Regions from separate parts of the Pseudomonas sp. XP1 genome, predicted to be linked through region 2. Evidence: riboswitches for the same ligand, from Rfam matches in the RefSeq annotation. Region 2 holds a riboswitch; each other region holds the start of a gene.

Region 1 (16,011 bases), on a different contig from region 2:
CCTGCTGGATCAGCTCGATCACGTCGGCATCTTCCGACGGGCCGCAGCGCAGCTCGGTATGCGGGTAGTGCTGGGCGAAGCGGGCCATCACCGCGCCCTGGAACGTCACGCTGTAGCTGTCCGACATCACCACCGAGACCAGTGCCTCGACGTTTTCAGCCAGCCGCACCGCCAGGGCATCGAGCTGGGCGCTGGCATCGAGAATCGCCTCGACATGGCTCAGCACCTGTCGCCCAGCCTCGTTCAGCGTGGGGTGACGGCCGCCACGCTCGAACAACGGGCAACCCACATCGGCCTCGAAATTGGCGATGGCGATGCTGATCGTCGACTGGCTTTTGCGCAATTTGCGCGCCGCAGCGGAAAACGAACCCAGCGATGCAGCTTCGACAAAAGCCACCAGAGCTTCGGGTGAGTAGCGCATGGTATTGATAAAATCGATGGTAGCTATATCGCGAGTATCAGTTCTATCAAAGAAAATAGGAAGCACGACTCACGCAAAGGATGGATTTTGCAATGAAAAACGTGTCTTTCACCGAACGCCTGGTTCACGCTGTCGGTTATGAAGTGTTCGCGGTGCTGCTGTGTGCGCCGCTGTTGTCCTGGATCATGGGCAAGTCGCTGGCGACGGCGGGAGCGCTGGCGGTGACCCTGTCGGTGATCGCCATGCTGTGGAACATGGTCTACAACGCGCTGGTCGATCGCTACGTCCGCGGCGAGCGCATCCACTGGAAGGCCAGCGCACGCTTTGTGCACGGCCTGGGCTTCGAAGCCGGGCTGGTGGTGTGGTGTCTGCCGGTGGCGGCGTGGATGCTGGAGATTTCGTTGCTGCAGGCGTTCATGGTGGAGTTGGGCTTCTTCGTGATCATCCTGCCCTACACCGTGCTGTACAACTGGGCCTTCGACAAAGCCCGGCACCTGCTGATACAGCGTCGCCTTGCATGAGAACTACCTGCCTGCGCGGCCCCTCGATTTGTGCATTGTGCGGATATCCTGGGGCCGCTTCGCAGCCCTTTCGCGACACAAGGCCGCTCCTACAGGGACGGCGCAGGCTTCAGGCTTGCGCTGTACCTGTGGGAGCGGCTTTAGCCGCGAACACCGGCGCAGCCGGTGCCATCATAGTTGACCGCGTCAGCCAATAAAAAACGGGGCATGCCATCGCTGGCATGCCCCGTTTTTCAAGCCGCTAAAGCGTCTCAGGCAACCTTGACGATCCAGCCAGCCGGTGCTTCCACGTCACCGCTCTGAATACCGGTCAGCTCGTTGTAGAGCTTCTGGGTAACCGGGCCGACCTTTTCCAGGTCGTGGAACACGTGCAGTTTGCCGTTGTACTCGATGCCGCCGATCGGGGTGATCACCGCCGCGGTACCGCAGGCGCCGGCTTCGACGAAACGGTCCAGCTTGTTGATTTCCACATCGCCTTCGATCACGGTCAGGCCCAGGCGCGATTGCGCCAGTTCCATCAGCGACAGGCGGGTGATGCCTGGCAGCACCGAAGCCGATTTCGGGGTGACGAACTCGTTGTTGGCGGTGATGCCGAAGAAGTTGGCCGAACCGACTTCCTCGATCTTGGTGTGGGTCAGCGGGTCGAGGTAGATGGCGTCGGCGAAGTTGGCTTTCTTCGCTTCTGCACCCGGCTGCAGGCTGGCGGCGTAGTTGCCACCGACCTTGGCCGCGCCAGTGCCTTGGGGGGCTGCGCGGTCGAAGCTGGAGATCTGGAAGTTGTGCGGCTTCATGCCGCCCTTGAAGTACGAGCCAACCGGGATGGCGAAGATCGAGAAGATGAACTCGGGGGCGGTGCGCACGCCAATGTTGTCACCGGTGCCAATCACGAACGGGCGCAGGTAGAGGGCGCCTTTACCGTGCGGAGGCACGAACTTCTCGTTGGCCTTGACCACTTGCTTGCACGCCTCGATGAACACATCGGTCGGCACCTGCGGCATCAGCAGGCGGGCGCAGCTGCGCTGCATGCGGGCGGCGTTCTGGTCCGGGCGGAACAGGTTGATCGAACCGTCCTTGCAACGGTAGGCCTTGAGGCCTTCGAAGCACTGCTGGCCGTAGTGCAGGGCGGTGGAGCCTTCACTAATGTGCAGTACGTTGTCTTCGGTCAGGGTGCCCTTGTCCCACTCGCCATTGCGCCATACGGACAGGTAGCGTTTGTCGGTCTTGATATAGTCGAAACCGAGCTTGTCCCAATTAATGCTTTCGTTGCTCATGACACCCTCATTGTCTTGCAAGTGCCCGATTGCTCGGGCTGCTGTTATATGCGCACCACGCCACCATAATACATCCGTGGCAGATCGGGAACGGCCAGTCACGAATTGATAGCCTGCAATGCATTTATTGCGGCGTTTACAGGTGCAGGTACTCGTCCAGCGCCAGCTGGTCGAGCAGTACCTGGTCGTGGGACGCCACCACCAGCGCCCCGCGAAACTGCCCGAGCATGTGTTCCAGTGCGGCCAGCGATGGCAGGTCCAGGTGGTTGCCGGGTTCGTCCAGCAATAACAGGTCGAGCGGCCGTTCGCGGTATAGCACGGCGGCCAGTGCCGCCTTCATCCGCTCACCCCCGCTGAGCAGGCTGCTGGGTAGTTCGATGCGGGCCGCATCCAGGCCCAGTTGCGCCAGGCGGCTGCGCAAGTCGCCCTGGGCCAGCGTCGGGTTTGCCTGGCGCAGGTGCTCGAGCACACTGGTATTGCCTGGCAGTGCGCTGCAGTGCTGGTCGAGCAGGGCGGTTTCCCCACTGAGGCGCAGGCTCTCGGTTGGTGCTGGCAACTCACCGTTCATCAGCCTGAGCAGGGTGGACTTGCCACTGCCATTGGCGCCTACCAGGCCCACCCGCTGGCCCAGGCACACGCGCAGGTTCAGTGGTTTGCGCGTCCCGCGTGGCAGGCGCAGCGCCTGCAGGGCCAGCACTTCGCGGCCTGGATGACGCTGCGGCGTGGGTGCATGCAGGGTAATGGCGCTGTCCTGCTCGACTTCGCGGGCGGCGTCACGCACTTTGCCCTGCAGCGCCTGCCGGGCGTCGCGATGGTCGCGGCGCTGTTTGCCCGCAGTGGCCTGACTGCGCTCCTGCTGGCGGTCGACCAGGATCTTGGCCTGGTTGGCGTGCCTGGCATTGCGCCCGGCGCGGGCTTGATGACGTTCCAGGTCTTCGCGCTGACGCTGCAGTTCGCGCGCCTGGCGTTGCTCCTCCTGTTTCAGCCGGGCAAGTTGCTGTTGGGCCTGCGCTGTCTGGCTGGCTTTCTGGGCCGAATAGAAGGTGTAGTTGCCGCCATAGGCCCGCAAGCCCAGGCTGGATAATTCGACGATGCGCGTCATGTGCGCGAGCAGGCTGCGATCATGGCTGATCACCAGCAAACCCCGGTCCCAGGCTTCGATCATGCCCAATAGTTGGGCGCGGGCGTCGCTGTCCAGGTGATTGCTCGGTTCGTCGAGTATCAGGTAGTCCGCTTCGCTGAGCCAGGCGCCGACCAGCGCCACGCGCATGGCCTGACCACCGCTCAGGCTGTGGGCGGGCTGGTGCCAGTCGAGTTGGCCCAGGCCGTGGCGTTGCAGGTGCCCCTGCAATTGCTCGCGAATATCCCAACGTTCGCCGACGGCGTCGAAGTCACTGGGTGCGACACTGCCTTGCTCGATGCGCTCCAGCGCAGCGAGCACCGCGCCCACCTGGGCCAGGTCGGCGACCGTGGCGCTGTGCTCGATCACCTGCTGGTCCAGAAGATGGACGCGCCCAAGGCGCCGACACTGGCCGCTGCTTGGTTCGCGCTGGCCGGCAAGTATCTGCCCGAGCAGGCTCTTGCCCACACCGTTGCGCCCGACCAGGCCGGTGCGGCGTTGGTCGAAGGTTTCGCTGAGGTCGGTAAATAACAGCCTGCCGTCAGGCAAGGCCAGGGAGACGCTGTCCAGCGTCAGGATCGACGTGTTCGTCATGCACAACTCCACAAATGCCGCGACATCTCCGGAGCGAACCGGAGGCTGAAGACTGGCCGTCGAAGGGACGGCGGCATCAATGGCGCATTGGACGAATACCTCGTGACAGGGGAATGCGTAGCCTAACGGATAGAGGCATTGTTGTCGCGGGAAAACACATTCCGCGAGTGCGCCACGGACCCTGTGGGTGCGGGTTCACCCGCGAGACAGGCGACGCGGTGGATGGCACGGGCTTCGCCCGTGTTCGCGGGTAAACCCGCTCCCACATGGCCGGCGTCGCCCTTAAGGCGTGCACCGGACCTGCAGGGCCGCGCATGCCCCTGGTTCAGCGCCCCACCAAACGCCTGGTCCAATCGCCGCCGTGGCTCTGCTGGCACGCCTCTTCACTGTCAAACCGTACATGCCAGGCTGGATGATCCAGCTGAATGCCGGCCTGCTCCAGCGCAAGGCCCGTCAGCGCGAGCATGCGCATTTTGGCGTCGCCCGCCAAGGCGGCGGCCTTTTCGGCCTCTCGCTCGAATACCCAGGTAATACGCAGGCTGGCCGGAAAATCCTCGAGAGCCAGACGATGGGTAAGCCAGCTGAAACCGACGATCTCCGCCTTGGCGGTTTCGCAGGCTTCGGTCAGGCAAGCCACCAGCTCACGCTCCAGGCGTGCCATATCGCGCTTGTTCAGGGGTTTCACCGTGGGCCTCGCTGCTCAAAGCCACCACTCTAACGCAGTTGCGGCGCTTGTTGTCGGCCAGCCCGACAGCAATGGTTGACCACCCGCCAGCCACTGCGTAGCCTTGCCACTTCGAGGTTCTTCGGCCAGGCCGAAGCTAAGACGGGAACGCGGTACAAGCCGCGGCTGCCCCCGCAACTGTAAGCACCGACAACGGATCGACACAGCCACTGCGCCCGCGCGCGGGAAGGCGTCATCCCGCCAGCCTGCTGCACCAGCGGGCACATGGAACGGTGCGAGCCAGGAGACCTGCCTCGTCACGTTTTCGACTTTCAACCGGGCGGGGTGATCCGGTGGCGAACAAGCCCGGCCGGCCTGGCCTGCGGCTGTCGTCCTGCATGCCCGCGCCAATCTGCCAAGGGCAATGCGACATGAAAACACTGGCCAAGCTCCCCGTCACCATCGTCACCGGCTTCCTCGGCTCGGGCAAGACCACCTTGCTGCGCCACATGCTCGACAACGCCCAGGGCCGCCGCATTGCGGTGATCGTCAACGAGTTCGGCGAACTGGGCATCGACGGCGAAATCCTCAAGCAGTGCAGCATCGGTTGCACCGAAGAAGAAGCCACCGGTCGCGTCTACGAGCTGGCCAACGGCTGCCTGTGCTGCACCGTGCAGGAAGAGTTCTTCCCGGTGATGCGCGAGCTGGTGGCACGCCGTGGCGACCTGGACCATATCCTCATCGAAACCAGCGGCCTGGCCCTGCCCAAACCGCTGGTGCAAGCCTTCCAGTGGCCGGAAATCCGCAATGCCTGCACCGTCGACGCGGTGATCACGGTAGTCGACAGCCCGGCCGTGGCCGCCGGCACCTTCGCCGCCTACCCGGACCAGGTCGATGCCCAGCGCAAGCTCGACCCCAACCTGGACCACGAGTCACCGCTGCACGAACTGTTCGCCGACCAGCTGGCCAGCGCCGACCTGGTGGTGCTGAACAAGGCCGACCTGATCGACGCCGAAGGCCTGGCCAAGGTCCGCGCCGAGGTGGCCGAAGAACTGCCGCCGGCGGTCAAAGTGATCGAAGCCAGCAGCGGCAAGCTGCCGCTGGAAGTGCTGCTGGGCGTGGGTGCCGAGTCCGAGGCGCACATCGATGGCCGCCGTACCCACCACGACTCGCACCATGACGGCGATGACCATGACGATCACGACCACGATGCCTTCGACTCCATCTCCATCGACCTGCCAGAAGCCGACGAAAGCCTGCTGCTCGACGCCCTGACCCAGTTGGTGGTGGAATTCGGCATCCTGCGCGCCAAAGGCTTCGCTGCCATCCCGGGCAAGCCGATGCGCTTGCTGGTACAGGGCGTGGGCACCCGTTTCGACAAGCACTTCGACCGCGCCTGGCGCACCGACGAACCGCGCATCACCCGCCTGGTGCTGATCGGCCAGGACCTCGACGCCGCCCAGCTGGAAGCGCGCCTGCGCCAGGCACTGGGCGCCTGACCCATGCACCTGCTGCGGACCCAGCCCGGCGGCTTCGTGCCGGATGACAGCATTGCCGACCTCGGCCAGACGCCCGCCGAGCTGGTGATTCTCTGCAGCGGCGATTCCCATCTGGCATTGCTCGCCGATACCGCCGAGCAATTGCCCCAGGATTACCCCAGCCTGCGCCTGGCCAACCCGATGCAGGTACAGAACCATGCCTCGGTCGACCTTTACGTCGACCAGGTACTTCGCCATGCCAAGGTCATCCTGGTGTCGCTGCACGGTGGCGTCGGCTACTGGCGCTATGGCGTCGAGCAGCTGGTCGAGCTGGCCGGCCGAGGCGTGCAACTGATCCTGGTGCCGGGCGACGACCGCCCGGACCCGGAACTGACCAGCCTGGGCAGTGTCAGCGGCGAGCAGGCCGAACGCCTCTGGCACTACTTGCGCCAGGGCGGCAAGGCCAACGCCATCAACCTGTTCAACTGCCTGGCCAGCCAGTGGCTGGGCCGCGACTATGCCTGGGACGAACCACAGCCTTTGCCGCGCACTGCCGTGTATCACCCGGCCAAGGGCAGCGCCACGCTGGAGGACTGGTACCCGCAGTGGCACCCCGAACAGCCAGTGGCGCCGCTGCTGTTCTACCGCTCGCACCTGCAGGCGGCCAACACCGCGTTCATCGATGTGTTCTGCCAGCGCCTGCAGGCCGCCGGGCTCAACCCGTTGCCGATCGCGGTGGCCAGCCTAAAGGAAAGCGCCTGCCTGGAGCAGGTCGAAGCCTGGCTGGACGAGGTGGGGGCCGAAGTGCTGGTCAACACCACCGGCTTTGCCCTGTCCAGCCCCGAACGCCCCAACCTGCGCCCGTTCCGTCGCGACATCCCGGTGCTGCAGGCCATCTGCGCACAAGACAACCAGCCCGGCTGGGAAGCCAGCGAGCAGGGCCTGGGGGCGCGTGACCTGGCCATGCACATTGCCTTGCCCGAACTGGACGGGCGCATCATCACCCGCCCGGTCAGTTTCAAGGACATGGCCTGGCGCAGCGAGCGCAGCCAGTCCGACGTGGTCTGCTACCGCGCCCACCCCGAGCGCATGGACTTTGTCGCCGAACTGGCCCGCCGCTGGGTCGAGCTGGCGCGCCTGCCGAATGCGCAAAAGCGCGTGGCCCTGGTGCTGGCCAACTACCCGACCCGGGATGGCCGCATTGGCAACGGCGTTGGCCTGGACACGCCAGCGGCGGCGCTGAACATTCTCAAGGCCCTGCAGGCCGAAGGCTATCCGCTGGCCGACTTGCCGGGCAGTGGCACGCAACTGATCCACCAGTTGCTCGGCGGCGTGACCAACGACCTCGACCATCTGGACCTGCGCCCCTGTGCGCAGAGCCTGAGCCTGGCCGACTACCAGGCCGCCTTCGAGCGCCTGCCAGAGGCCAACCGCCAGGCTGTGCTGGAGCGTTGGGGGCCGCCGCAGCAAGACCCGATGTACCGCAGTGGCCGGCTGATGGTGGCCGGCCTGCGCTTTGGCTTGACCTTCGTCGGCATTCAGCCGGCGCGGGGTTACCAGGTGGACCCCAGCGCGGTGTACCACGATCCGGACCTGGTGCCGCCGCACGGCTACCTGGCGTTTCACTTCTGGCTGCGCCATGCCTTTGCCGCCGACGCGGTGATCCATGTCGGCAAGCACGGCAACCTCGAATGGCTGCCCGGCAAGGGCGTCGGGTTGTCGGCGCAGTGCTGGCCGGACGCCTTGCTCGGCCCGCTGCCGAACATCTACCCGTTCATCGTCAACGACCCGGGCGAGGGTGCCCAGGCCAAGCGCCGCACCCAGGCGGTGATCATCGACCACCTGATGCCGCCGCTGACCCGTGCCGAAACCTATGGCCCGTTGCGCCACCTGGAGCAATTGGCCGACGAGTTCTACGAGGCCCAGCTGCTCGACCCGCGGCGCGCCCGCGAGTTGCAGCGCGACATTCTCGAACTGGTCAAGGCCAACCACATCGACCGCGAACTGCAACTGGAAGGCCAACTGGACGATGCCGCGGTGTGGTTGCCGCGCCTGGACACCTACCTGTGCGACCTGAAGGAATCGCAGATTCGCGATGGCCTGCATGTGTTCGGCCAGTCCCCGGAAGGCCGGCTGCGCCTGGATACCTTGCTGGCGCTGTCGCGGGTCGAGCGTGGCGACGGTCGCGGCGGCAATGCCAGCCTGCTGCGGGTTCTGGCCAAGGCGCTGGTGCCGGGTTTCGACCCGCTCGATTGCGAACTCGGCCAGCCGTGGCAGGGCGCACGCCCCGAGCAGTTGCAGGCCATGAGCAGCGAGCCCTGGCGCACCTGTGGCGATACCCGCGAACGCCTCGAACTGCTGGCGCTGCAGGTAATCGACCAGGCGCTGGGCGGCACCGCACAGTTGCCTGCCGAGAGCGAATGGCAGCCGGTGCACGATGTGGTGCAGGCGCTGCGCGAAGCGGTGGCACCCAGCCTGGACGCCTGCGGCAGCGCCGAAATGAATGGCCTGCTATCGGCGCTGGCCGGGCGTTTCGTGCCCGCCGGGCCCAGTGGCGCGCCCAGCCGTGGGCGCCTGGACGTGCTGCCTACCGGTCGCAACTTCTATACCGTGGATGTGCGCAACCTGCCTACCACCACCGCCTGGCGCCTGGGCTTCGCCTCGGCCAACCTGGTCCTCGAACGCCACCTGCAGGACCACGGCGATCACCTGCGCCAACTCGGCCTTTCGGTGTGGGGTACGGCAACCATGCGTACCGGCGGCGACGACATCGCCCAGGCCATGGCGCTGATGGGTGTGCGACCGGTATGGGCCACCGGCAGCCAGCGGGTCGACGATTTCGAGATCCTGCCGCTCAGCCTGCTCGACCGCCCGCGGGTTGACGTGACCTTGCGCGTTTCCGGCTTTTTCCGTGATGCCTTCGGCAACCTCATCCGCCTGTTCGATGCTGCAGTGCGGGCGGTGGCCGCGCTGGATGAACCGGACGATCTCAACCCCCTGGCCGCCCGCGTGCGTAGCGAGCGCGCCGCGCTGCAGGCGCAGGGCGTGGACGCCGAGCAGGCCGCGCGCCAGGCTGGCTGGCGGGTGTTCGGTGCCAAGCCCGGGGCCTACGGCGCCGGGGTGCAGAACGCCATCGATGGGCGCCTTTGGCACAGCCGCGACGACCTGGCCGAGGTCTACCTCAACCACGGCGGCTATGCCTACGGCGCCAGTGACGACGGTACCCCGGCCCGCGCCCAGTTCGCCCAGCGCCTGGCCAAGGTGCAGGCGGTGCTGCAGAATCAGGACAATCACGAACACGACCTGCTCGATTCCAACGACTACTACCAGTTCCAGGGTGGCATGCTGGCGGCTTCGGAAACCTTGTCCGGTGCGGCAGTGGCCAGTTACCACGGCGACCACAGCCAGGCCGACCGGCCGCGCATCCGTACCCTCAAGGAAGAGCTGAACCGGGTCATCCGCGCCCGGGCGCTGAACCCGAAGTGGATCGACGGGGTCAAGCGCCATGGCTACAAAGGCGCCTTCGAGATGGCGGCGACGGTCGACAACCTGTTCGCCTTCGACGCTACCACGCAGCTGATCGACGACCATCATTACCAGGCGCTGGCCGATGCCTACGTGCTCGACCCGGCGACCCGCGACTTCATGCGCGAGCACAACCCCGAGGCCCTGCGCGACCTTACCGAACGTTTGCTGGAGGCCCAGCAGCGCGGCCTGTGGCAGGCGCCTGGCGACTACCGCGAAGCCCTAGAGGAACAACTGCTCGACGGCGAGGAACAGGCTTGAAATGAGTGAACCCGTGCAATTTCCACTGGCAGCCGTGGTCGGTGCCGACGACCTTAAACTGGCGCTGTGCCTGACCGCCATCGACCCTAGGATCGGCGGCGTGCTGATCGAGGGGCCGCGTGGCATGGCCAAGAGTACCCTGGCCCGTGGCCTGGCCGACCTGCTCGGTGAGGGCCCGTTCGTCACCCTGCCACTGGGCGCCAGCGAAGAGCGGTTGGTCGGCACCCTCGACCTGGATGCCGCGCTGGGGCAGGGCAAGGCGCAGTTTTCCCCCGGGGTGCTGGCCCAGGCCGATGGCGGCGTGTTGTATGTCGATGAGGTCAACCTGCTGCCCGATACCCTGGTCGACCTGCTGCTCGACGTGGCGGCCAGTGGCACCAACCGCATCGAGCGCGACGGCATCTCGCACCGGCACAGTGCCCGCTTCGTACTGATCGGCACCATGAACCCGGAGGAGGGCGAACTGCGCCCGCAGTTGCTCGACCGCTTTGGCCTCAACGTGGCTCTGGAAGGCTTGCCCGAGCCTGAGGCGCGCCAGCAGATCATTCGCCGGCGCCTGGCCTTCGACAGCGACCCGCAGGCCTTCTGCGCGCAATGGGCCGAGGCCCAGGCGCAATTGCGCGAGCGCTGCCAGGCGGCGCGCCACGCCCTGGCGGACATTGCCCTGGACGACCAGGCGCTGGCCTGGATCACCGAACGCTGCTACGCCGCCGGGGTCGACGGCCTGCGCGCCGACCTGGTCTGGCTGCGCGCTGCACGCGCCCACTGCGCCTGGCGTGGCGGCGAGGCCATAGAGGAGGCCGATGTCGATGCAGTGGCCGAGTTCGCCTTGCGCCATCGCCGCCGTGTTACGCCCCAGGCCAACCCGCCTTCAGCTCCGCAGCAGCCTGAGCAACAGCCCGGCCGACAAGGCACGGGCAACCCTGGCGAACAGGGCGCGCAGGGCGACTGGGGGGCAATGCCGGCACAGCCGGTGGCCAGTGGCACCCGCCGCGAGGTGCCGAACTGGGCAAAAAAGCCCTGAGCATCCCCCAGCCACCTGCCAAAGGGGTGGATGCCAAAGCAGGCGCAGGTAAGCAGTACGTTGCCAGCCGAGGCCGGGCGCGCAATGCCGCGGCCGGTCGGGTGGCCTGGCTGCCGACCCTGCTCAAGGGCCGGCCACGCCAGCGCCAGGACCTGTGCTGGCAGCAACGCCAGGCCAGGCCCGCAGAGCTGTGGCTGATAATCGTCGATGCGTCGGCCTCGACCCGCCGCCACCAGGCGCTTACACAAACCAAAGGGCTGCTGGCGGCGCTGTTCGACCACGCCTACCGCCAGCGGGCCCGGCTGGCCCTGCTTACCGCCAGCGGGCGCACGCCGCAGTGGCAGCGCCACGGCCTGAAGGCCTCGGCCGCCTTGCAACCGTGGCTGCAAGCCTTGGGGGCCGGTGGCGGCACGCCGTTGATCGCTGCACTGGAAGAGGCCCGGCAATGGTTGCAGGCGCGGCGACGAGCCCACCCCGAAGAAGCGCTACGCTGCCTGGTGTTTACCGACGGTCGTCTGCAGCACTGGAATACCGTGCAGCCGATGCCGTGTGCCACTCTGCTGGTGGATATGGAACTGGCACCAGTGCGCCTGGGGCGTGCGCAGCGTCTGGCGCAACAACTTCAGGCTGATTACCAGCATCTGCAACAGTTCAGTTTGGTGGATTGAAAAGTATCGGTGCGACACTATGTCGCAATAAGAAAAGTTGCCAGAACAGCAACCCGGAAGTTGTACAAGTGCGTGGCGATGCACGCACTTGGTTTGCCGGCCGATATTATTTCGGCATCGACCACGGTTGCAGGTCGTAACCTTTCTCGCACAACTCGGCGCGCACTTCCTCGATCAGGCTGGCCCACTGGGCCGGGTCGGAGTAGATACGCGAGGACACTTGCTTGCTGCCGATGCGGGTGCTGGTCCGGTCGATCACTGCCAGGCTCAGTTCACCAGTACCGTTGGGTGCATCCCAGGCTACGCACTGGAAAGGTTCGAAGGCGTGGTCGGCAATCAGCAGTGCTTCGTTGACACGGAGCGGGGCATTCATGGTTCGGTCTCTCTATGGTCCCAAACATCCAGGTAAGTCCGCGTTGCTTCAAAGTCGCCTCGGTTATCGCGAAGTGCAGCGCGGGGTTATGTGTACTGATGCTCGTTGTCCGGGGGCGAGTCACACATTGGTTGAAAAAAATTTGCCAGGTTCGAATCCGTTCTTGCCCACGCCGCCATGTGATGTCGATAAAGTGCGAAAATTCCCGTCATTGATTGTAAAAAAATGATTCGGCAGACAGACGGTACTGGGAACCGTCAACTTCGTTGCTACTGTTAATCGGGCGCCACAACTTACTGTTTTATTTCAAAAAACCGAAAACTGGCGCCAAGGATCGGTCATGCAGCAGCCTGCCGCCCAACGCCGTTTGCTCATCGTCGACCCCTGCGATGACTGCCACCGTTTGTTGCCTGGATTGTCTAGCGCAGGCTGGGATGTACACAGCTGCATGCTCGGAACCGCGCTGGATCATCCCTGCGATGTGGGCCTGCTGCGCTTGCAGGCGTCACATCTCAGGCGCCCGGACGGGGTCAAGGACTTGATCAAGCGCAGCAACACCGAATGGATTGCGGTGCTCAGCGCCGAACAGCTGCGCATGCCGGCCGTCGGCGATTTTGTCTGTGAATGGTTCTTCGACTTCCACACCTTGCCGTTCGACGTTTCCCGCGTGCTGGTCACCCTGGGCCGGGCCTTCGGCATGGCCCGCTTGCGCGGCAAAGGGGTGGCGAGGGTGGATGAAACCAGCCACGAGCTGCTCGGTGACAGCCGCCCGATCCGCGAGCTGCGCAAACTGCTGGGCAAATTGGCGCCTACCGAGTCGCCGGTGTTGATCCGCGGCGAAAGCGGCACTGGCAAGGAACTGGTGGCCCGCACCCTGCACCGCCAGTCGCAACGCAGCGAGCAGCCGTTCATTGCGATCAACTGCGGAGCGATCCCCGAGCACCTGATCCAGTCGGAACTGTTCGGCCATGAAAAGGGCGCTTTCACTGGTGCCCATCAGCGCAAGGCCGGGCGCATCGAAGCGGCCCATGGCGGCACGCTGTTCCTCGATGAAATTGGCGACCTGCCGCTGGAGTTGCAGGCCAACTTGCTGCGTTTTCTGCAGGAAAAGCACATCGAGCGTGTGGGTGGCAGCCAGCCGATCCCGGTGGATGTGCGGGTGCTGGCGGCTACCCATGTGGACCTGGAAAGGGCCATCGAGCAAGGGCGCTTTCGCGAAGACCTGTATTACCGCCTGAACGTGTTGCAGGTAGTGACCGCGCCTTTGCGCGACCGGCATGGCGACCTGTCGATGCTGGCCAGCCATTTTGCCCATTACTACAGCCTGGAAACCGGGCGTCGACCGCGTTCGTTCAGCGACCATGCCCTGGCGGCCATGGGCCGGCATGACTGGCCCGGCAATGTCCGCGAATTGGCCAACCGTGTGCGGCGCGGGCTGGTGCTGGCCGAAGGCCGGCAAATCGAGGCGCAGGACCTGGGGTTGCAGACCCTCGACCAGGTGCAGCAACCGCTGGGCACGCTGGAAGAGTACAAGCACCGGGCCGAGCGCCAGGCGCTGTGCGATGTACTCAGCCGGCACAGTGACAACCTGAGCGTGGCGGCCAAGGTGCTAGGTATATCGCGGCCGACGTTCTATCGGTTGCTGCACAAGCACCAGATTCGCTGAGCAGTGGATGGCACCGGCTACGCTGGTGTTCGCGGGTAAACCCGCTCCCACAGGTACTGTATCGACCGTGACGCTGGCGCAGTACCTGTGGGTGGGGCTGCCCGCGAACAGGCTATCGATCAATGCGGCCCGCGCGGAATGGTCTTCAGCAGGTCTTCCGGGCTGATGTGCCCCACCACCTGGGCCACCGCGCTGCCTGGGGTCGGCAGGTCGATGATGTGGCTTTTCATCTTGCCGATCACGTGCATTTCGCACGGCTTGCAGTCGAACTTGAGGGTCAGCACTTCATCACCCTGAATCAGCTGCATCGGTGCCACCTTGGTGCGCACGCCGGTCACGCCCTTGGCCTGCTTGGGGCACAGGTTGAAGGAGAAGCGCAGGCAGTGCTTGGTGATCATCACCGGCACTTCGCCATGCTCTTCATGGGCCTCGTAGGCCGCATCGATCAGCTGCACGCCGTGGCGGTGGTAGAAGTCGCGGGCCTTCTGGTTGTACACGTTGGCCAGGAACGACAGGTGCGACTCTGGGTAAACCGGCGGTGGCGTGGTCTCGGCCTTGCGCCCGCCACGCGGGTGCGCCTGAACCCGTGCATCAGTCAGCGCCTCGATGGCTTCGCGGCGCAGGGCCTTGAGCTGCGAGTTGGGGACGAAGTACGCCTGCGGGGCGTCCAGCTCGATGCTGTCGGCGTGGTACATGGTGGTACCCAGCTGGCCGAGCAGGTCGTGCAACTGTTCCAGCGCCTGTTGCGGCTTGTTGGCCGGGCCGAACGGGCCGTCCAGTGCCACTTGTGCGCTCACGCCTTCCTCGCTGGTGACGGTCAATGCCAGGCGTTGCTCGCGCAGTACCGCGTGCCATTGCACGCCGACACGGCGCTCGGCCGAGGTGCGTTGCAGGGCCTGCTGCCAGTTGTGGTCGAGGTTGCGCGACAGCGGGTGGTTGGGCCGCAGCTTGTGCAGGCCTTCGGGCATTTCGTTGGGCTCGACGCGGTAGCGGTAGCGCTTCTCGCCGTCTTCCTCGAACTCCCCACGCGGTTCGGCGATGTTGGCGCGGAAGCCCACCACTTCGCGCTTGACCAGCACATTGAGGCCGTCGCCATTGGTCAGCGGCACCTCGGTGACTACCAGCATGTCACGCTTGCCGACCTTTTCCACCACGCCCACCGGCAGGCCGGTGAAGGTTGGCGAGTCGAAGGCGCCGATGTCGACCTTGCGGTCGGTGACGAAGTAGTCGGTGCTGCCGCGGTGGAAGGTCTTGTCCGGGTCGGGCACGAAGAAATGTTCGGTGCGACCGCTGGAGGCGCGGGCCAGCTCCGGGCGGCCTTCGAGGATGGCGTCGAGTTCCTTGCGGTAGTGGGCGGTGATGTTCTTCACATAGGCCACGTCCTTGTAGCGGCCTTCGATCTTGAACGAGCGTACGCCGGCATCGACCAGGTCAGCCAGGTTGGCGGTCTGGTTGTTGTCCTTCATCGACAGCAAGTGCTTCTCGAATGCGACCACCCGGCCCTGGTCATCCTTCAGGGTGTAGGGCAGGCGGCAGGCTTGCGAGCAGTCGCCACGGTTGGCGCTGCGGCCGGTCTGCGCATGGGAAATGTTGCACTGGCCGGAGAAGGCCACGCACAGCGCACCGTGGATGAAGAACTCGATGGCAGCGTCGGTTTCTGCGGCGATGGCGCTGATCTGCTGCAGGTTCAGTTCACGCGCCAGCACCAGCTGGGAGAAACCGGCCTGATCGAGGAACCTGGCCCGTTCCAGGGTGCGGATGTCGGTCTGGGTGCTGGCGTGCAGCTCGATCGGCGGGATGTCCAGCTCCATCACCCCCAGGTCTTGCACGATCAATGCGTCGACACCGGCGTCGTACAGCTGGTGGATCAGCTTGCGCGCGGGCTCCAGCTCGTTGTCGTGAAGGATGGTGTTGATGGTGGTGAACACGCGTGCATGGTAGCGATGGGCGAACTCGACCAGTTCGGCGATATCGCTGACTTCGTTGCAGGCGTTATGGCGCGCGCCGAAGCTCGGGCCACCGATGTAGATGGCGTCGGCGCCGTGCAGGATCGCTTCGCGGGCGATGGCCACGTCACGGGCAGGGCTGAGCAGTTCCAGGTGATTCTTTGGAAGGGACATGTCGTTATAGGTTCGGGCTGTCACGGTTTAGGCGGGCATTGTAGCGGCGAAACGGGCTGGCGGCATCATCGGGGTGCCGAGAGGTGTACTGCCTGCACCGGCCCTATCGCCGGCAAGCCAACTCCCACAGGTACTGCACTGGCCTGAGGGCAGCGCTCTCAAGACACAAGCTGGCTTGCCGGCGATAGGGCCCTTGGAGGTGAATCAGCGCTTGGCGGCCATTGCGGTCACTTCCACGCGCATGCCTTCGACCGCCAGTGCAGCCACACCCACGGCAGCGCGTACCGGCCAGGGCTTGCTGAAGA
Region 2 (4,110 bases):
TCACGGCAGTGATAACGGCAATGATCATGATCGGCAGGTGTTCGGTCATGCCCACGGCGGTGATGATGCTGTCGACCGAGAAGACGATGTCCAGCAACAGGATCTGGAAGATCGCCGCGGCAAAGCCCAGGGTAACCGTCGACGACACCTTGGCTTCTTCCTTGGCCCCGTGCGGGTCGACGTTCTCGTGGATTTCCTTGGTCGCCTTCCACAGCAGGAACAGGCCACCGGCAATCAGGATCACGTCCTTCCAGGAGAAGGCATTGCCGAACACTTCGAACACCGGGTCGGTCAGCTGGACGATCCAAGCCACCGTGCTGAGCAAGGCCAGGCGCATGACCAAGGCCATGCTGATACCGATACGGCGCGCCTTGGAGCGGTACTCCACCGGCAGCTTGTTGGTCAGGATGGAGATGAAGATCAGGTTGTCGATGCCCAGCACGACTTCCATGGCCACCAGCGTAGCCAGGGCAACCCAGGCGGTAGGGCTAGCGACGAGTTCCAGCAAGTATTCCATTGTTCAAATCCTGCAGCAGCGGTTGGGGGTCAGATTTCCTGGGTGTCTTCTTTCTTGTCGGCGTCCTTGGGCTTGTGCCCTTCGCTGCCGATGGCCTCGCTCAACGCCTGCTGTGCGGCCTTGTTGGTGTCGTCGATGGCCTGCTTGGCCGACTGCGCGGCCTGGTCGAGCATCTGCTGGGCGGATTTCTCGGCCTGCTCGCAACCGGCCAGGGTGAACAGGGCCAAAGCCAGCACCAGCGGCGTACCGATGGATTTTAGTTGCAGCATGGGTTCCTCGCTTTTCATGTTCCTGCGGCGCACACGGCGCTGATGGAGTCGCATTCTAAAGAGCGCAACACATCCGGAAAATTCGTATTTTCAGCGGTTATACTTCGGTTTTTACGAATCCGGAAACATACCGATGCTCAACTATCGGCAGTTGCACTACTTCTGGGCCGTGGCCAAGACCGGCAGCATCGCCCGCGCCAGCGAACAGTTGAACCTGACCCCGCAAACCATCAGCGGGCAAATCAGCTTGTTCGAACAGACATACGGCCTGGAGTTGTTCCAGCGCGTGGGGCGCCAGCTGGAGCTGACCGAAACAGGGCGCCAGACGCTGATCTATGCCGAACAGATGTTCCAGTTGGGTAGCGAGCTGGAGGCCATGCTGCGGGCCGGCCCGCAGGAGCAGATCCTGTTCCGCGTGGGCGTGGCGGACGTGGTGCCAAAGTCCATCGTCTACCGCCTGCTGGCACCGACCATGGAGCTGGACGACGTGCTGCGTATCAACTGCCGCGAAGACAAGCTCGAACGGCTGCTGGCGGACCTGGCGATCCAGCGCCTGGACCTGGTGATTTCCGACAGCCCCATGCCCAGCCACCTGGACATCAAGGGTTATAGCCAGAAACTGGGCGAGTGCGGGCTGAGCTTCTTCGCCACTCCGGCGCTGGCACAACGCCTGGAAGGCCCCTTCCCCGCCTGCCTGCAGGATGCGCCATTGCTCATCCCCGGGCAGGAAACCGTGGTACGCAGCCGCCTGCTGCGCTGGCTGGGTGAGCAACAGGTGCAGCCACGGATCGTTGGCGAATTCGATGACAGTGCCTTGATGCAGGCGTTCGGGCAGTCGGGCAGCGGCATCTTCGTCGCGCCCAGCGTGATCGCCGAGGAGGTATGCCGCCAATACGGCGTGGAGCTGATCGGGCAGACCGAGGCAGTGCACGAGTCGTTCTATGCCATTTCGGTAGAGCGCAAGGTCAAGCACCCGGGGATCGTGGCAATTACCGAGGGGGCGCGACGAGAGTTGTTTCATTGGTAGCAGGCGGATTTGACGCCTCCCGCGTTTCAATGGTCATATGCCCGCCAGTTTCAGGTGCCCTGCGCCGCCGCGCGCAGGGTGAAACGGGAAGCCGGTGCGTCGTGTTGCCCACGACAAGTCCGGCGCTGCCCCCGCAACGGTAAGCGAGCGAACCCTTCGAGATACCACTGTGCACCTGCATGGGAAGGTGAAGGTTTCATGCCCCTCGCAAGCCCGGAGACCGGCCTGAAGCTTCACTTGGCAACCCGCGGTGGGCGGGCGCAGGCCGGTATCCGTGCGCGCGTCTGTGTGCACGGTGCGCCTTTGCGTGTTTTCCACCGGGATCCATTCATTCCTGCAGTAGTGGAACGACATGTCCCGTATCTTCAAGCTTCACCCTCTGGCGGCCTGCCTGGCCGTTTCCCTGCCGGCACTGGCCGATGACCTCGACCGACAGCCACTGGCCCTGCCCTCCACGGCCATCACTGACACCCTCGACAGCTACGCCATCGACCTGGCCACGCCGACCCAGGCTGGCTCGCGTCTTGGCCTCAGCGCCCTGGAGACACCGGCCAGCACCAGCAGCATCAGCGCCAAGCAGATCCAGCAGCGCAACAACTTCACCGTACAGGACGCGGTGACCCGCTCACCGGGCATCAGCTACATCGGCTCCCCGGGCGACGGCGGCACGGGCCTGTCCGCCCGCGGCTTTACCGGGCACAACTCGGTGATGACACTGTTCGACGGGGCCCGCCTTTACACCGGTGCCGGCACCCAGACGTTCCCGGTCGACCCATGGATGGTCGAGCGCATCGATGTGATTCGCGGCCCGGCCTCGGTGCTTTATGGCGAAGGCGCCACCGGTGCGGTGGTCAACGTGGTCCCGAAGAAGCCGTTTGCCGGCGAGGTACGCAACCACCTGCGCCTGGGCTACGGTTCGTGGGACCGCCAGCAGCTCGGCCTGGACAGCGGCGGCAGCCTCGGCGAGCGCCTGAGCTACCGCCTGGCCCTGAACCAGCAAACCGGTAACGGTTGGGTCGACCGCACCCCGTCCCGCAGCCTGGCGCTGAGCGCCGCGCTGCGCTTCGACGCCAGCGACGACCTCAGCTTCACCCTCGCCCACGACCGCGGCGATGCGCAGCCTGCCAACTACTACGGCACCCCGCTGATCGACGGCCACTACCGCAGCAGCCTGCGCAAGAAGAACTACAACGTGCAGGACGACGTGCAGCATTACGTCGATGAATGGACCCGCCTGAACACCGACTGGGCTTTGAACGACCACCTGAGCGCCAGCAACCAGCTGTACTACATCAAGAGCCGCCGTCACTGGCGCAACGCCGAGGACTACAGCTGGGATACCGGGCACCAGCAGCTGCTGCGCGGCAGCTACCTGCAGATCAAGCACAACCAGGAACAGTTCGGCGATCGCCAGGCATTCACCCTCGACCACAGGCTGTTTGGCCTGGCCAGCAAGACCGTGGTCGGCGCCGAGTACAACAAAGTCCGCTTCAACGTCGACAGCAACGCACCCTACAACGATGCAGGCAGTGACTACATCGACCCATGGCAGCCGCAACCGGGTTGGTTTCACAGCGCCTCGCCGCTGCGCCCGCAAACCCTGTCCACCACCCACACCTTTGCCCTGTTCGCCGAAAACCGCCTGCAGTTGAGCGATCGGCTGTCACTGATCACCGGCGTGCGCCGCGACCAGAACCACATCGTCCAGGAGAAACTGACCACCGACAGCCGCAGCGACCGCAGCCTGCAAGGGGGCAACTGGCGTGCCGGGCTGGTGTTTGCAGTCAGCGACGACCTGTCGCTGTATGGCCAGTACTCCACCAGCGAGGACGGGGTCAACAACCTCATCAGCCTCAGCGCCAACCAGATGCACTACGACCTGACCGAGGCCAGACAGACCGAGGTGGGGCTGAAGCAGCGCTTCTGGGAGGGGCGTGGCGAATGGACATTGGCGGCCTACCACATCGTCAAGAAGAAGCTGCTGGTGGATGACCCGATCACGCACGAGAAGCAGCAGGCTGGCCAGCAGACGTCCGACGGCCTGGAGGCAACCCTGGAACTGGCGCTGGCGCACCAGTGGCAGGTGTCGGCCAACGCGGCGATCGTGCGCGCAAGGTACGACGACTTCGACGAAATGGTTGGCGCCGTGGCGCAGGACCGTGCGGGCAATCACCCGGCCAATGTCCCGCGGCGTACCGCCAACCTGTGGCTGAGCAAAGGCTTCGGCCAGCGGCTGGAGGCCGGCATTGGCGCGCGTTATGTGGACGAACGATATGCCGATACCGCCAACACCCAAA
Region 3 (9,953 bases), on a different contig from region 2:
CAGAAAGCCATGAGATCGGCTGCCATGGCAGCAGACCCCATCGCCAACAAAAACGCAGCGAGAATGACATGACGCATGGTGCCGACACTCCTCGACAGTTTGCGGGAGGGGCAAGCATACGCCAGTGAAAAGATGCCGGTTCTTGCTGATTTTTTCAGGAATTTACCGACACGTTAGGCTCAGAAACGCCCTACAGAAACATCCTGCTTGCGCGGTTACTTGCAGGAGCAAGGCTCAGAGGCCCAACGCCAACCCCAGCACCACGGCCAGTTCGAGCAACTCCAGCATTGCACCAGCGGTATCGCCGGTAGTCCCGCCCAGGCGCCGGCACATCAGTTGTCGCAACCAGGCAAACACCGCCAACGCCAGCACCACGACCCACCCGCCCAGGACCAGACAAAAAAGCACACAGCCCAGCAGCACCCAGCCGGCCGCATGCCGGGGCAGGTGCTCGGCCAGCGCTTGCCCCAAACCACCCTGCCGTACATAAGGCGTACTCAGGAACAACCCAAGCATCGCCGCCCGCCCGATCAACGGTGCCAGTAGCAACTGCGCACCAGTGCCCTGCTCGACCAGCACCCACAACGCGCAGAACTTCAGCAACAGCACCAGCACCAGCGTAACCACGGCAATCGGCCCGCTACGCGGGTCCTTCATGATCAGCAGGGTGCGTTCGCGGTCACCGAAACCACCCAGCCAGGCGTCGGCGCTGTCCGCCAGGCCATCCAGATGCAACGCGCCACTGAGCAACACCCACAACGTCAGCAGCAGGGCCGCGTGCAGCGGCGTCGGTGTGCCCTGCAGCAGGTGGCTGGCCAGCCACAGCAACAGGCCGAACAGCAACCCGACCAGCGGGTAGCAGAGCAGCGAGCGCCCCACCTCACGCGGCGCCGGCATGCCCGGCAGACTCACCGGCAGGCTGCTGAGAAACTGCAAGGCAATCCACAACGGCAACATTTCAGCGCCCCTCGACCAACTGGCCGTCGTCACCCGACACCAATCGCATCAGCGCAGCGTGGCCGACTTCGACCTGCAGCAACTGTGCCCTGGGCAAGCCACGAGCACGGGCCAGTAACAGCCGCATCACGCCGCCATGGGTGACCAGCAGCACACGCTTGCCAGCATGCTGACGGCTCAGGCGCTCGACAGCCGCCAGTACACGCTCGGCGAACGCCTCGACCGGCTCGCCATTGGGCGGTGTAAACGCGTAAGGGTCCGCCCAGAAGCGCCCCAGCGCGTCCGCCTGGTCTTCCATGATCTGCGCCGCGCTACGGCCCTCCCAGTCGCCAAAATGCAGCTCCTGCAACGCCGCTTCGCGCTGTACCGGCAGGTTCAGCCGCTCGCCCAGCTCCTCGGCAAAACGTGCGCAGCGCTGCAGCGGAGAACTGACCAACACCTCCCAAGGCCCGGCCTCGGCCACGGCGCCACGCATCTGCGCCCAGCCCTTGTCGGTCAAGGCATCATCAAGGCTGCCACGCAAGCCGCCCTGTTCCGTTTCGCCATGGCGCAGCAAGTCGAGGATCATGCCGGGCGGTCCGCCACTGCAGCCTCGGCGAAGGTCGCCATCTGCCCATGCAACGCACAGGCCAGGCGCAACAGCGGTACGGCCAGGGCAGCCCCACTGCCCTCGCCCAGACGCAGGCCCAGGGCCAGCAACGGCTCGGCCTGCAACGCGTCGAGCACAGCTTTGTGCCCAGGCTCTGCGCCTTGGTGGGCGAACAGCAGCCAAGCCCGGCACTGCGGGTTGAGGCGCACCGCCAGCAGCGCGGCGACGCTGCAAATGAAGCCGTCCACCAGCACCGCGACACCCGCCTGCGCACAACCAATGTAGGCACCGGCAAGGGCCGCGATCTCGAAACCACCGACACAGCCCAGTGCCTGCAATGGATCGTTGGCGTTCAGGCCATGCAGGCTCAGCGCCCGTTCGATGACCTCGGCCTTGTGCCGCACCCCGGCGTGGTCCAGGCCGGTACCCGGGCCACTCAACTCAGCCGGCGGGCAACCCAGCAAGACGCTGGCCAGGGCAGCGGCAGCCGTGGTGTTGCCAATACCCATCTCGCCACCGATGAACAGCTGCGCGCCCTGTTCGGCGGCGCGCAGGGCACTATCGCGGCCAGCCTGCAGGGCGGCCTGCAGCTGCCCCCCGGTCATCGCTGGCTGGCGGGCGAAGTTGGCGGTACCGGCACCCAGGCGCAGATGGCGCACGCCAGGCAGTTCCAGGTGCGGGTCGATGGTGCCCAGGTCGACCACTTCCAGGCTTGCCTGCAGCTGGCGCGCCAGCACGCTGATGGCCGCGCCACCACCGACGAAGTTGCGCAACATCTGCCCGGTCACCGCTTGCGGGTAGGCCGAAATACCTTCCTCGACCACACCGTGGTCACCGGCAAAGATGCTGATTGCGGCGTGATCCAAGGTCGGCCTTTCACACCCCTGCAGGCCGGCCAGTTGTATGGCCAAACCTTCAAGCTGGCCGAGCGAACCGGCAGGTTTGGTCAGCTGCTGCTGACGGGCGCGGGCCTGGTCCATGGCGGCGTTGTCGAGGGGTTGGCAGGCGTCACGCCACCAGGCTTGGGTCATAGTGCAGGTCCTTTGAGCATTAGGGGCAGGCCGGCCACGGTCAGCACCACACGCTGACAGCGTTCGGCCACGGCCTGGTGCAGCCAGCCAGCCAGGTCGACATAGCGCCGGGTCAGCTCGCCCATGGGCACGACGCCCAGGCCGGTTTCGTTACTGACCAGAATGACCGTGCCCGGCAACTGTTCCAGGCAGGCCAGCAGCGCATCGCGCTCCTCGGCCAGGCGCTGGTCGTCTTCGAGCATCAGCAGGTTGGTCAGCCACAGGGTCAGGCAATCCACCAGAAGGCAGCGCCCTTCGGCCGCTTCGGCGCGCAGTGCCGCGGCCAGGGCCAGAGGTTCTTCGATCAACCCCCAGTCATCGGGGCGACGCTGGCGGTGCAGCAGCACGCGTTCGTTCATTTCACCATCCAGCGGCTGGCTGGTGGCGATGTAGGTCACCGGCAGGCCACTGGCGCTGGCCAACTGTTCGGCCAGGCGGCTCTTGCCCGAGCGGGCGCCGCCGAGGATCAGGTTGAGCATGTCAGGCCACCCCACAGAGCTGGCGCAGGCGCGCGGTGTCCAGGTGCTTTTCCACCAGGTCGGCCAGGCGCTCGATATCGCGTTCGCGCAGGGCCTGGTAATCGACGGCCTGCACATCATCCAGCCCAGCCCAGCGCAGCAGCGCCGCGCACGACTGGCTGCCTTCGAACAGGCCGTGCAGGTAGGTGGCAAGTATCTGGCCATCGGCGCTGACAGCACCATCGCAACGGCCATCGGCAAGTTGCACGGCTGGCTGCTCCAGGGCAGGCCCGGTGGTGACGCCGGCATGAATTTCATAACCGGCAACCGGGGCTGCTTCCAGGTTCAGCGTGCCGGCAACGTTGCGTAGTTGCTTCTCGGCTTCGAGCACCGTGGCGTAATCGAGCAGGCCAAGCCCCGGACTGGAGCCGGCGACCCCTTCGAGACCAAGCGGGTCATGCACTTCGCGGCCCAGCATCTGCAGGCCACCGCAGATCCCGATCAGCTTGCCGCCATAGCGCAGGTGCCGGTCGATGGCCTTGTCCCAACCACGCTCACGCAGTTGCGCCAGGTCGCCGCGCACACTCTTGGACCCGGGCAGGATGATCAGGTCGGCGGCCGGTATCGGCTGGCCCGGGCCAATGAACTGCAGGTCCACCTGGGGGTGCAGGCGCAGTGGGTCGAAGTCGGTATGGTTGCTGATACGCGGCAGCACCGGGACGATCACCTTGAGCACGCGCTCGGCCTTTGCCCCCTGGCGTGCGTCGATGCCGTCTTCGGCTTCCAGATGCAGGTCGTTAACATACGGCAGCACGCCCAGTACCGGCTTGCCGGTGCGCTGCTCCAGCCAGTCCAGCCCCGGCTGCAGCAAGGCGATGTCGCCGCGGAAGCGGTTGATGACAAAGCCCTTTACCCGCGCCTGCTCACTGGGCGACAGCAGTTCCAGAGTGCCGACCAGATGGGCGAAAACACCACCACGATTGATGTCGGCAACCAGGATCACCGGGCAGTCCACCGCTTCGGCAAAGCCCATGTTGGCAATGTCCCCGGCACGCAGGTTGATCTCCGCTGGCGAGCCCGCACCTTCGACCATGACCACCGGCCAGGCAGCATTCAGGCGCTGGTGCGAAGCCAGCACCGCCTGCATGGCGATAGCCTTGTAGTCGTGGTAGGCCACCGCGTTCATGCTGGTGACGGCGCGGCCATGGATGATCACCTGGGCGCCGGTATCGCTGTTGGGCTTGAGCAGCACCGGGTTCATGTCGGTATGCGGTTGCAGGCGGCAGGCCTGGGCCTGCACTGCCTGGGCCCGGCCGATTTCACCGCCGTCGGCGGTCACCGCGCTGTTCAGCGCCATGTTCTGCGGCTTGAACGGCACCACGCCAACGCCCTGGCGCAACAGCCAGCGGCACAGCGCGGTCACCAGCGTGCTTTTGCCGGCGTCGGAGGTGGTGCCTTGCACCATGAGGGTGGTCATGCCATTTCCTTCTGATAGGCCGCCAGGGCCTGGGCCAGGCGCTGTTCGTCGGCCGCACAGGCTGGCAGCCCCAGGCGTATTGCCGGCGGGTGCTCGAACAGCCGCACCAGGATGCCGTGGCGGGCGAGAAAGTCATGCAGTTGCGCAGCCTGCTCGCTGCGGACGTACTGGAACAGGTCGCAACCGCCGCTGGGCGCCAGGCCGGCGCTACGCAACAGCACCGCCAGCCGCCGGCTGGCTGCAGCGCAGCGTTCGACCTGCACACGCTGAGCGTCGTGGTCGGCCAGGCTGGCCTGGGCCAGCACTCGGGTCGGGCCATTGACGGTCCACGGCCCAAGCAACTCGGCCAGGTGCAGCAGCAGGCTGCGTTCGGCGGCAACGAACCCCAGGCGCACGCCAGCCAGGCCGAAGAACTTGCCGAACGAGCGCAGCACTATCAGCCCCGGGCGCTCGGCACAATCGACCACGCTTTGCGCCGGGGTGTTGTCCATGAACGCTTCGTCGACCAGCAGCCAGCCACCGCGGGCGGCCAGGCGGGCGTGCCAATCCAGCAGGCGTTCACGCGGCACCCGGCGGCCGGTGGGGTTGTTGGGGTTGACCAGCACCAGTACGTCGAGGCTGTCGAGCGTCGCCTCGACCTGCGCTTCGTCCAGCTCCAGCAACTGATGCCCCGCCCGTTGCCAGGCGTATGGGTGCTCGGCATAGCAAGGTGTCAACACCCCTACCCGGCCGGCTGCGCGCAACAGCGGCAAGGCCTGGATCGCGGCCTGGGAACCGGCCACTGCCAGCAATTGGCGTGCGCCGTAATACGCACGCGCGGCGTCCTCCAGGCCGTCCTCGGTCTCCGGCAGGCGCGCCCAGGCCTCCATTGGAATCGGTGGAATCGGGAAAGGCCATGGCGCAATGCCGCTGGACAGGTCGAGCCACTGCTCGCGAGCGATGCCGTATTGCCGTACCGCCCGCAGCAGGCGGCCTCCGTGTTCAAGCATTGATATAGGCCCCCAGGCAGATCACCAGCAGCCACAGCCATACGCCGCGCTGCACCAGGCCCCAACCGCGTTCGATGGCGTCGGCGTCGGCCATTGGCCCGTCACCCAGGCGTGGCCGCTCATGCAGTTCGCCGTGGTACACCGCCGGGCCACCGAGTTCCACACCTAACGCACCTGCACCGGCGGCCATCACCGGCCCGGCATTGGGGCTGTCCCACAGCGGGCCCTGCTTGCGCCAGCAGGCCAGGGCCAGGCGGGTCTTGCCCAGCAGCGCGTAGGTCAACGCCACCAGCCTGGCAGGAATATAGTTGAGCACATCGTCGACGCGCGCCGCGCACCAGCCGAAGCGTTCGAAGCGCTCGTTGCGATAGCCCCACATGGCATCCAGGGTGTTGCTCAGGCGGTACAGCACCACGCCCGGCGCGCCTGCGACCACGAACCAGAACAGCGCGGCGAATACCGCATCGCTGCCATTCTCCAGCACCGATTCGGTGGCCGCCCGGGCCACCGCAGGTTCGTCCAGTTCGCGGGTTTCGCGGCTGACCAGGTAGCCCACACGGCGCCGTGCTTCTTGCAGGTCACCCTGGCGCAAGGCACTGGCCACCGGCAACACGTGCTCGCCCAGGCTGCGCAGCCCGACGGCGCAGTACAGCGCCAGCACGTCGACCAGCCAGCCGATGTACGGCAGCCAAGACAGGATCAGTGCCACCAGGGTAAGCGGCACCACGGCCAGGAACCATGCGCTTACCCCGTGGCTGCGCCAGCCGCGCCCTCCGGCATTCAGGCGGCGCTCGAGGTTACCGGCCATGTTGCCGAAGGCCACCAGCGGGTGGCGCCGCTGCGGTTCGCCCAGCAGGGCATCCAGGGCCACCCCTGCCACGGTCAGCAAGGCCACGCTCATTGGCGCTCTCCCCATTGGTTCTCAAAGAGCATTTCACTCAAGGGCCGTTCCTCGGCCCAGTTTTCCAGCACCAGCATCGGTGCCGGGTAGAACTCGGTCACCGGCCCCAGGCACAGCACCGCGACCGGCTTGGCCCCGGTCGGCATGCCCAGCAGCGTCGCCAGCGCCTGCGGGTCGAACAGCGACACCCAGCCCATGCCCAGGCCTTCGCCACGGGCTGCCAGCCACAGGTTCTGGATGGCGCAGGCCAGCGAGGCCAGGTCCATTTCCGGCAGGGTGCGGCGGCCGAAGATATGCGGCTCGCGGTTGTCCATCAGGGCGGCCACCAGCAGCTCGGCGCAGTCGTTGATGCCTTCCACCTTCAGCTTCATGAAGGCGTCGGAACGTTCGCCCAAAGCTTCGGCGGTAAGCACCCGCTCTGCTTCCACCAAGGCCTGGATGCGCGCACGCAGGTCGCGCCGGGTGATGCGGATGAAACGCCAGGGCTGCATCAGCCCGACGCTGGGCGCCTGGTGCGCGGCAGCCAACAGGCGGCCCAGCACTTCCGGGGCCACTTCGCCACCGGCGAAATGGCGCATGTCACGGCGTTCGCCGATGGCCCGGTAGATCGCGGCGCGCTCGGCGTCGCTGTAGGCGTGTTCGCTCATGGTCGCAATAGCGCCGCCGCCGCGTCCGGGTTGGAGGGGAAGTAGAAGTGCACGTAGGACGCCGTCAGCCGACCCAGGCGGTAAACCGCTTCGTTGCCACGCCCGCCGTTAGGGCTCAGGCCACGCGCAATCGGCTGCAGTGCGGTATTGGTCAGCGAATGGTGATAGGTGTGCCCGCGCAAGGTGCCTTCCGGCAGCTCCACCGCCTGCAGGGCCAAGGCAGCCAGGCGCTTCTGCATGGTTGCCTCGCCAGGCAGCAGGCCAAGCAGTTCGGCACGCTCGCCGGCCACGTCGGTCAGGGCATCGAGCAGGTACAACATGCCGCCGCACTCGGCCAGCAACGGTTTGCCCTGGGCGTGGTGGGCGCGTATAGCCTCGCTCATCGGCGCATTGGCGGCCAGGGCGTGGTGGTGCAGCTCGGGATAACCGCCCGGCAGATACAGGCTGTCCACTGCCGGCAGTTCGCGGTCGTGCAGCGGCGAGAAGAACTCGAGCTGTGCGCCCAGGTTGCGCAGCAGGTCGAGGTTGGCGCCATAGGTGAAGGCGAAGGCCTCGTCCCGCGCCACGCCAATGCGCACACCGGCCAACGAGGCAGTACTGGCTTGCGGCTCGGGTTCGGCAAAGCTCACTGGCGGCGGCAAGGCAGCATCGCAACTGGCGCCAAGCGCCTCGGCAGCGGCATCCAGGCGCATGTCCAGGTCGTTCAGCTCACTGGCCTGGACCAGCCCCAGGTGGCGGCTGGGCAGCTCTATACCACGCTCGCGGGACAAGCCGCCGTACCAGCGCAGGCCCTCGGTCAGGCTACCTTCCAGCAGTTGCGCGTGGCGCAGGCTACCCACCCGGTTGGCCAGCACACCGGCAAACGGCAGGTCAGCCTGGTAACGTGCCAGGCCCAGGGCCAGGGCGCCGAATGTCTGGGCCATGGCCGTGCCGTCGATCACCGCCAGCACCGGCACCCCGAAGTGGCGCGCCAGGTCGGCGCTGGACGGCGTGCCGTCGAACAGCCCCATCACCCCTTCGATCAGGATCAGGTCGGCCTCGCCGGCGGCTTCCCACAGCAGGCGGCGGCTTTCCTCGGCGCCGATCATCCACAGGTCGAGCTGGTACACCGGCGCGCCGCTGGCCCGCTCGAGGATCATCGGGTCGAGAAAGTCGGGCCCGCACTTGAACACCCGCACCTTGCGCCCGAGGTTGCGGTGCAGGCGGGCCAGGGCGGCGGTGACGGTGGTCTTGCCCTGGCCAGAGGCCGGTGCCGCGATCAGCACGGCGGGGCAATGGCGCTGACTCACAGTTCCACGCCCTTCTGTGCACGGATGCCAGCCTGGAACGCGTGCTTGAGCATGCCCATCTCGGTCACGGTGTCGGCCAGTTCGATCATCTCGGGTTTCGCGGCACGGCCAGTGACGATCACATGCTGCATTGGTGGGCGGGCCTGGATGTCGGACAGCACCTGGTCAAGGTCGAGGTAGCCGTGCTTGAGGGCGATGTTCAGTTCATCGAGCACCACGAACTGCACGCTCGGGTCTTGCAGCAACTGGCGCGACACGGCCCAGGCAGCTTCGGCGGCAGCGATGTCGCGCTGGCGGTCCTGGGTTTCCCAGGTAAAGCCTTCGCCCATCACGTGGTAGCGCACCTGCTCGGGGAAGCGGCGGAAGAACAGCTCCTCGCCGGTGCTGTTGCGGCCTTTGATGAACTGCACCACACCGCACTGCATGCCATGGCCCAGGGCGCGTGCGAGCATACCGAAAGCCGAGCTGCTCTTGCCCTTGCCATTGCCGGTCAGCACCAGCAGCAGCCCGCATTCGTTTGGGGAATTGGCGATGCGTTCGTCGATGATCGCCTTCTTGCGCTGCATGCGCGCCAGGTGGCGTTCGTCGCGTTCGGTGGATTCGCTCATCAGGGTTCTCCGCTGGCTGGCGCCACGGCAACGCGCGGCGACAGGTAAAAGGCGGGCACACGGAGAACGCGCAGGGGCCGTGGCCGTACGCCACGGTGCACCGCGCATCACCCTCCGTGATGCCGTTGGCAGTATCAGGCCGGTCTCCGGGCTTGTGAGCGGGTCTTGGCCCAAGCCTGCGCGCCTTCCCGGGTGCTGACACCCAGTGGCCCTGCGCGGCCGCGACTCACCTACCGTTGCGGGGGCAGCGCCGGAATCGCGCCATGCTGGCACCCACCGGCTTCCCAGTTTCACCCTGCCCAGTCGGGGCTGGCAGGGCACCTGAAACACGCGCGAAGGTTAGAGGGTTGCACCGGGAGCGTCAATCGAAGCAGGCCGCTTTGCAGTCGAACAGGCACGGCCTGGGTAATGGCCAATTCACCTGGTTGTGCCACACTTGAGACAGTGATATCACATAGCCATCATTTTCGGCTGAACGCGATTACAACGATAACAGGAGAGCGCAGCATGCGAGGCCAGATCATCAACAACCCGCGCCTGGAGTTTCTCGCCCCGGTGCTGGAGCGCTGGGGCGACTGCATCGACCGCTTCAACCGGTTTGCTGGCGATGCGGAAGCACCTTACTGGCATGGCGCCGCCGCCAATACCGGGCTGCTTGCCGCAGCGGCGTGGCAGGCTGAACTGGCGGCGCTGCAGCAGTTTGCCGGCAAGAAGCAGCGCGACGAAGGCGAACACGAAGGGCGCTGCGATCTGTCGATCAGCAGTGCCGATGAAGCGCTGTACCTCAGTGTCAGCCAGCGCTGGCCAAAAATCGCCCGGCTGGACATGGCCGAAGCCCTGCAGCAGACCGCTGCCCTCGCGCGCCAGGTGGCCTACCCCAGCCAGTTGAAGGCCGGGGCGCTGTTCATCAGCCCGTGGAAGGCTGGCCAGCATACCAGCCCCGAGGAACTGCAGGACCTGGTCGACGA

Evidence for each region. Region 2 has a riboswitch for cobalamin ahead of ACK1U9_RS11140 (TonB-dependent receptor). Riboswitches for the same ligand answer to the same signal wherever they lie in the genome.
Region 1: another riboswitch for cobalamin. It lies ahead of cobW (cobalamin biosynthesis protein CobW); the one in region 2 lies ahead of ACK1U9_RS11140 (TonB-dependent receptor).
Region 3: another riboswitch for cobalamin. It lies ahead of cobO (cob(I)yrinic acid a,c-diamide adenosyltransferase); the one in region 2 lies ahead of ACK1U9_RS11140 (TonB-dependent receptor).

The regions. Positions count from the first base shown of each region.
Region 1 covers NZ_JBNRIJ010000025.1:72,675-88,685, forward strand. The annotation lists gene ACK1U9_RS19310 (LysR family transcriptional regulator) at 1-421, opposite strand, end outside; gene ACK1U9_RS19315 (multidrug/biocide efflux PACE transporter) at 514-942, shown strand; gene ACK1U9_RS19320 (branched-chain amino acid aminotransferase) at 1,194-2,213, opposite strand; gene ACK1U9_RS19325 (ATP-binding cassette domain-containing protein) at 2,350-3,927, opposite strand; gene ACK1U9_RS19330 (hypothetical protein) at 4,253-4,612, opposite strand; cobalamin riboswitch at 4,710-4,922, shown strand; gene cobW (cobalamin biosynthesis protein CobW) at 5,023-6,090, shown strand; gene cobN (cobaltochelatase subunit CobN) at 6,094-9,855, shown strand; gene ACK1U9_RS19345 (ATP-binding protein) at 9,857-10,879, shown strand; gene ACK1U9_RS19350 (vWA domain-containing protein) at 10,981-11,547, shown strand; gene ACK1U9_RS19355 (hypothetical protein) at 11,654-11,920, opposite strand; gene ACK1U9_RS19360 (sigma-54 dependent transcriptional regulator) at 12,261-13,586, shown strand; gene ACK1U9_RS19365 (peptidase U32 family protein) at 13,706-15,706, opposite strand; gene ACK1U9_RS19370 (RidA family protein) at 15,911-16,011, opposite strand, start outside.
Region 2 covers NZ_JBNRIJ010000009.1:154,677-158,786, reverse strand. The annotation lists gene ACK1U9_RS11155 (TerC family protein) at 1-517, opposite strand, end outside; gene ACK1U9_RS11150 (hypothetical protein) at 547-786, opposite strand; gene nhaR (transcriptional activator NhaR) at 920-1,813, shown strand; cobalamin riboswitch at 1,849-2,056, shown strand; partial or broken gene ACK1U9_RS11140 (TonB-dependent receptor) at 2,166-4,110, shown strand, end outside.
Region 3 covers NZ_JBNRIJ010000042.1:3,903-13,855, forward strand. The annotation lists partial or broken gene ACK1U9_RS23365 (glycoside hydrolase family 5 protein) at 1-11, opposite strand, end outside; gene ACK1U9_RS23370 (adenosylcobinamide-GDP ribazoletransferase) at 235-957, opposite strand; gene ACK1U9_RS23375 (histidine phosphatase family protein) at 959-1,525, opposite strand; gene cobT (nicotinate-nucleotide--dimethylbenzimidazole phosphoribosyltransferase) at 1,522-2,577, opposite strand; gene cobU (bifunctional adenosylcobinamide kinase/adenosylcobinamide-phosphate guanylyltransferase) at 2,574-3,095, opposite strand; gene ACK1U9_RS23390 (cobyric acid synthase) at 3,097-4,551, opposite strand; gene cobD (threonine-phosphate decarboxylase CobD) at 4,548-5,540, opposite strand; gene cbiB (adenosylcobinamide-phosphate synthase CbiB) at 5,533-6,441, opposite strand; gene bluB (5,6-dimethylbenzimidazole synthase) at 6,438-7,088, opposite strand; gene ACK1U9_RS23410 (cobyrinate a,c-diamide synthase) at 7,085-8,377, opposite strand; gene cobO (cob(I)yrinic acid a,c-diamide adenosyltransferase) at 8,374-8,985, opposite strand; cobalamin riboswitch at 9,106-9,325, opposite strand; gene ACK1U9_RS23420 (hypothetical protein) at 9,493-9,953, shown strand, end outside.